2 linked regions of the Thermochromatium tepidum ATCC 43061 genome follow. The protein of the gene in region 1 interacts with the protein of each later gene in a pairwise test. Links are inferred from orthologs where the notes say so. Each region holds a gene or a part of one and is shown on either strand. Other genes may lie near its edges.

Evidence for each region.
Region 2: the proteins of rplK (region 1) and prmA interact in binary tests that used the Escherichia coli proteins (3 or more experiments, as listed by UniProt). The link is inferred for Thermochromatium tepidum ATCC 43061 from one-to-one orthologs.

The regions. Positions count from the first base shown.
Region 1 is NZ_CP039268.1:1,605,281-1,608,572, forward strand. The notes cover bases 1-2,975. They hold rplK (50S ribosomal protein L11), read right to left. Parts: upstream 1,718-2,975; coding sequence 1,283-1,717; downstream 1-1,282. Other genes in these bases: rplJ (50S ribosomal protein L10), read right to left, coding at 1-304; rplA (50S ribosomal protein L1), read right to left, coding at 586-1,281; nusG (transcription termination/antitermination protein NusG), read right to left, coding at 1,857-2,390; secE (preprotein translocase subunit SecE), read right to left, coding at 2,393-2,770. In the rest of the region: tuf (elongation factor Tu), read right to left, coding at 3,117-3,292. UniProt on the Escherichia coli protein: Forms part of the ribosomal stalk which helps the ribosome interact with GTP-bound translation factors.
Region 2 is NZ_CP039268.1:479,422-482,509, reverse strand. What follows is about bases 139-2,909. They hold prmA (50S ribosomal protein L11 methyltransferase), read left to right. Parts: upstream 139-971; coding sequence 972-1,847; downstream 1,848-2,909. Other genes in these bases: dusB (tRNA dihydrouridine synthase DusB), read left to right, coding at 2,378-2,909; E6P07_RS02245 (hypothetical protein), read left to right, coding at 1,860-2,192; E6P07_RS02255 (Re/Si-specific NAD(P)(+) transhydrogenase subunit alpha), read right to left, coding at 139-727. Outside these bases: more of E6P07_RS02255, read right to left, coding at 1-138; more of dusB, read left to right, coding at 2,910-3,088. UniProt on the Escherichia coli protein: Methylates ribosomal protein L11.

The sequences.
Region 1 (3,292 bases):
CCTTGGCGAAGGGCTCCAGGACGCGCGCAACCGAACCCGGATCGTTCTGCGAGAAGGCGAGGATCATCGGGCCGACGAGCCCATCTCGCATGCAGGCGAAATCCGTGTCTTCCAGCGCGCGTCTGGCCAGGGTATTCTTGACCACGCGCACATAGACCCCGGCCTTGCGTGCCTCCACGCGCAGCTTGGTCAGTTGCTCGACGGTCAGGCCCCGGTATTCGGCTGCGATGGCCGAATAGGCGCTCTTTGCAACTTCCGCGACTTCGGCGACGATTGCTTCTTTTTGCGCAAAATTCAGCGCCACTGTCGTCACCTCTCCTGACATTGGAACCCGGTCATAACCGGGCGGCGAGCGGGTCCTTCACCTCCAGTGAGGGGCCCGCTCGCCAGGTTTGTGCGCCGTCATCAGCTAAGGATCTGACTCGGGAGCACCGTCTGCGCGGGCATGGTGGGCATTAAGTCCTTATGCCATCATCCTTGATGGCACCTCGGACACCCGCGGTCTTTGACGGTCTCCAGCGATGCCCGAGACCTCAAAGAAAACTCAGTCTCCAAGCGTGCCGACCCGAGGGCCGACACCCTAGATCAGAAGGTCAACGCCGAATGGTCGACCGTCAGGCCCGGCCCCATGGTGCTGGAGACCGTGACCTTCTTCATATAAATACCCTTGGCCGCCGTCGGCTTGGCCTTCATCAGGCTGCCAAGCAGGGCCTCGAGGTTCTCGCGCAGCTTGTTGGGCTCGAAATCGACCTTGCCGAGCGGGCAGTGGACAATGCCTGCCTTGTCGGTGCGATAGCGCACCTGACCGGCCTTGGCATTGCGCACGGCCTCAGCCACATCCGGGGATACGGTGCCGACCTTGGGGTTGGGCATCAGGCCACGCGGACCCAGCACCTTACCGAGCTGACCGACGATGCGCATGGCATCGGGCGAGGCGATGACCACGTCGTAGTCGAGCTGACCGGCCTTCATCTCTTCGGCCAGATCCTCGAAGCCAACCTTGTCGGCCCCGGCTTCGCGCGCTGCATCCGCCGCGGCACCCTGAGCGAAGACCGCCACGCGCACGGTCTTGCCGATGCCGTGCGGCAACACGGTCGAACCACGAACGACCTGATCGGATTTGCGCGGATCAACGCCGAGGTTGACCGCGACATCGATGCTCTCGTTGAATTTGACCTGGGACAACTCCTTGAGCAGGGCAAAGGCCTCGTCAGCCGGATAGAGCTTGCCGGGCTCGACACGCTCCCGGATCGCACGCACACGCTTGCTGAGACGCGCCATATCAATTCACCCCCTCGACATTCAGACCCATGGACCGCGCACTGCCGGCGATGGTACGCACGGCGGCGTCCATGTCGGCGGCGGTCAGATCGGGCATCTTGATGGCAGCGATCTGTTCGAGCTGCTCGCGCGTGACGGTTCCGACCTTGTTGGTGTTCGGCTTGGCACTGCCGCTGCTGATGCCAACGGCCTTTTTAAGCAGGATCGAGGCTGGCGGGGTCTTGGTGATGAAGGTGAAGCTGCGATCCGAGTAGACCGTGATGATCACGGGCGTTGGTGTGCCCTTTTCCATGTCCTGCGTACGCGCATTGAACGTCTTGCAGAACTCCATGATGTTGAGGCCGTGCTGACCAAGTGCAGGACCGACCGGCGGGCTGGGAGTCGCTTCGCCGGCCTTCACCTGCAACTTGATGTAGGCAGTGATCTTCTTTGCCATGATGAGTCTCCAGTGGGTGCAAGCGCCGGAGGATTACCCGGCTCCCCATGTGTAAGCCCCCAACAGGGGATTGGGAGGCCGCGTCCCAAGAGGACAGGCGGCCAGACTTCAGTTCACGCGGGCGCACATGCCGCGATCTTCACCCCTTTTCAACCTGGGAGAATTCCAGCTCGACCGGCGTCGAACGACCAAAGATGAGCACCGAGACCTTGACGCGACTCTTGTCATAGTCGACATCTTCGACCACGCCATTGAAATCGGTGAAGGGACCGTCGATAACGTGCACCACCTCGCCCGGCTCGTAGATTACCTTTGGACGGGGTTTCTCGCCGCTTTCCTGCAAACGTCGTAGGATGGCCTCGGCCTGGGCGTCCGGGATGGGGGCCGGGCGATCGCCCGTACCGCCGATAAAGCCCATGACCTTAGGTACGTTTTTGACCAGATGCCAGGTCTCGTCGGTCAATTCCATGTGAACGAGGACATAGCCTGGGAAGAACTTGCGTTCGCTCTTGCGCTGTTGCCCGCCTCGCATCTCGACTACTTCCTCGGTGGGCACCAGGATTTGACCAAATAGATCCTCGAGCCCTGCGCGCTTGATGCGCTCCTCCAGAGAACGCTTGACCTGCCCCTCGAAGCCCGAGTAGGCATGAATGACATACCAACGCCTGGACATTCTTAACCCCCCTGGCCAGTCAGGAATCGCAGGATCGACATCAGGATCATGTCGAATAGCCAGAGGACGATACCGAGGAGCAGCACCATGACCACGACCACCAGGGTCGTCTGCAGGGTTTCTTGTCGCGAGGGCCAGACGACTTTGCGCACCTCCATGCGCGAATCGGAGATGAACTGCCAGAGCGCACGACCGCGTTCGGTCTGGAAGGCGATGGCTGCCGCCCCGCCGCTGATCACCAGCAGCACGATCACGCGCAGCAGCGTCGAGACTTCGGAGAAATAATAAAAGGCCAGGATACCGCCAACCAAAAGGAATGCAGCACCACCCAGCTTGAGAAAATCCAAGCCGGCACCGCCGGTCTCTGTGCGTGAACTCATGAATTCGCCTATTTTCAAACCGCGTCTAGCGCGACAAATTTAGCTTTCTGGCTCGAATACAGCACATCAAAACCAACGGACTTCAGCGAAACGCGGCCTGAGATAGACCATCAAAACGCGCCCAACAGGAAGCCTCGCTGACTCACGCAGAGCTAGGGGATTTTCGCCAAAACCGCCCCGAACAGAAGCGACGTCGGCGACTTGAATGGCAGGCCAGGAGGGACTCGAACCCCCAACCTGCGGTTTTGGAGACCGCTGCTCTGCCAATTGAGCTACTGGCCTAAACTCGAAGCGATGGGGACAGACGCAAAACCCAAGGACGGCCTCGCGCCACCCTCATCGCAGATTACTCGATGATCTTGGAAACCACACCTGCGCCGACGGTGCGACCGCCTTCGCGCACAGCAAAGCGCAGACCCTCTTCCATAGCGATCGGCGCAATCAGCTTGATCGTCATCTTAATGTTGTCACCCGGCATCACCATCTCAACGCCTTCAGGCAACTCGCACGCCCCAGTAACAT
Region 2 (3,088 bases), 1.1 Mb from region 1 along the record:
CGAGTGCGGCCTGCTGGCGCGCCTTGGCCTCGTCGGAGAGTTCACGGGCATAGCCGCCCTCCCCCGCGCCGCTCTCGCCGAGATCGAGATCGATCGGCTTGGCACCGAGCGAGAGGATCTGCTCGCGCGTCTCGGGGCGCACGTCATAGGCGTAGACATCCGCGCCTAAGCGGCGTGCCGTGGCGATCGCCTGAAGTCCGGCCACACCCGCGCCCAGCACCACCACCCGCGCCGGCTTGGCCGAACCGGCCGAGGTCATCATCATCGGCAGGAAGCGCCCATAGCGCGCGGCGGCCTCGATCACGGCGCGATAGCCGGCAATGTTGCTCTGCGAAGACAGCACGTCCATCGCCTGGGCGCGTGAGGTACGCGGCATCCGCTCCAACGCCAGGACGCGCATCCCCTTGGCCAGTAGGCGCGACAGGATCGCGTCCTCGCCGCAGGATTCGAGCAGACCGATGTAGAGTCCGCCGGCGCGCATGGCCTCGACCTCGGTTTCGTCCGGACGGCGGACCCTGAGCAGCAGGTCGACGTCATAGGCGCCGGCACGGTCGGTCAGACTAGCGCCGGCCGCCTCGTAATCGGCATCCGGATAGCCGGCACGCACCCCGGCGCCGCGCTCGACCACGACCGCAAACCCCTGGTCGACCAGTTTCTTCACGACCTCGGGCGTCGAGGCCACGCGCCTCTCGCCTGGGCGAGTCTCCAACGGAATTCCAATCTTCATGCTAACGATTCGCCCCTGTTGTGGTGTGCCACCCCCTGGGCGGCAAAATGCGCGCATTATCCCGAGCGCATTGGTCGATCGCAACTTGTTAATATTCCGAAGTCTTCGCCCTGTCTCGGGGACGGTCGCGGCGCCTGTCGATGTTGCGACTTCCGCCATGCGCTCGATACGGCACTGAACGCCGACAGCCGAACAGGCTACAATCGCGCGCTTTGATCGTCGCACCCAACCCTGGTCCGACTTCATGCCCTGGCTACAACTTGCCTTCGATGTTCCGCGCGATCAGGCGGATGACTTTGAACATTACCTGGAACTGGCCGGGGCACTCTCGGTCACGCTCGGCGACGCGGGCGACGAGCCGCAGCTCGAACCGGGTCCGGGCGAGACGCCGCTGTGGTCGGTGGTGACGATTACGGCGCTGTTTGAGAGCGATCCGGAGAGCGCGGCCCGGGTCGAGCGTCTGGCGCTGGACCTGACCGCGCGTCTCGGTGAACGCCCGTGCATCCAGCGCATCGAGGATCAGGTCTGGGAGCGCGTCTGGCTCGAGACCTTCAAGCCGACCCGCTTCGGTCGGCGGCTGTGGGTCTGTCCGCATGGTCAGCCGCCCGGCGACCCCGAGGGTGTGGTCGTGGCGCTCGATCCGGGGCTGGCCTTCGGCACCGGGCATCATGCGACCACGGCGCTCTGTCTGGAATGGCTCGACGGTGCGGATCTGGCCGGCAAGACCGTGCTCGACTTCGGCTGCGGCTCGGGGATTCTGGCCATCGCCGCACTCAAGCTCGGCGCCGCGCGCGCCATCGCGGTCGATCACGATCCCCAGGCGCTCACGGCCACGCACGACAATGCGCTGGCCAATGGCGTGCTCGACCGGCTGGAGATCTTCGCGCCCGAGTCGTTCACCGATCCGAGCGTCGATGTCGTGCTGGCCAACATCCTCGCCGGCCCGCTGATCGCGCTGGCGCCGCGTCTGAGTGCGATGCTGGTTCCAGGCGGCGATCTGGTGCTCTCGGGCGTGCTCACCGGGCAGGTCGAGTCGGTCAGTGCCGCCTATGCCGAGCGCGTGAGGCTCGCTGCACCGCGTATCCGCGACGATTGGGCCTTGATCTCGGGACGCCGATGATCGCCTACCGGTGTGGCCGTCGAGTTTACCCACCACCTCGAGACGGCGAAGGACGACTACGGCAAGGGCCTTTTCGTGGTGCGCAACGCCGCAGCCAGCACCGATGAGGTCGTGACGGTGGCGAGCTTTCTCGATGCCTACGGCAACAACGCCACCTACGGTAACAAGGCCACGCACTATTTTCTGATCAACGTCGGTACCAGCGACATGGCGCTCTACTACTTCCGAGACGACACGGGCGCCGACAACCGCGTCGTTCCCGATGAGCTCACGCCAATCGTCCGCTTTGTTGGTGTGCGCACCGAGCAGCTGACCGAACTCGACATCCTGCAAAGCTTCACCTAACCCATCTCCATGCAGGTACAGCGTACCCGGCGACATATCGATGTCCTCGCTCCACGTCAAACAAGTGGATGTCCGAACGTCCCAGGCACTCGGGGTTAAATCCGTGTAACCTTGATAAAGACCCGCCGTTGTTCAAATTCCGATACGTCGATGCGTGCGGCCACGTCCACGAGAAAGAAACATCCGTGTCCACCTTGATCCGCCCCTTCCAGATCGGCCCCCATCGGCTCGCCAACAACCTGATCCTGGCCCCCATGGCCGGGATCACCGACCGCCCGTTCCGCACACTATGCCGGCGACTCGGCGCCGGACTGGCCGTGGCCGAGATGGTCGCCGCCAACACCGCGCTCTGGGGCAGTCGCAAGTCGCTGCGCCGGCTCGACTATCGCGACGAGTCGGGACCGATCTCGGCGCAGATCGTCGGGTCCGACCCTGCCCAAATGGCCGAGGCCGCGCGGCTCAACGTCGAGCTGGGCGCGCACATCATCGACATCAACATGGGCTGTCCGGCCAAGAAGGTGTGCCGTGTCGCTGCCGGTTCGGCCCTGCTGCGCGACGAGACGCGCGTGGCGCGCATCCTGGAGGCCGTGGTCGCGGCCGTCGCAGTGCCGGTAACGCTCAAGATCCGCACCGGATGGTCACCCGCGGAGCGCAACGCCGTGCGCATCGCCCGGATCGCGCGCGAGTCGGGCATCGCCGCCCTGACCGTGCATGGACGCACCCGTGCCTGCACCTATGGGACCCCGGCTGAATACGACACACTCCGTGCCATCCGCGCCTTCGTGGACATCCCGCTCATCGCCAACGGCGACATCGCCTCGGCGCAAGATGCCCGCCGCGTCCTGGACTACACGGGAGCGGATGCTATCATGATCGGCCGCGCGGCCCAGGGACGC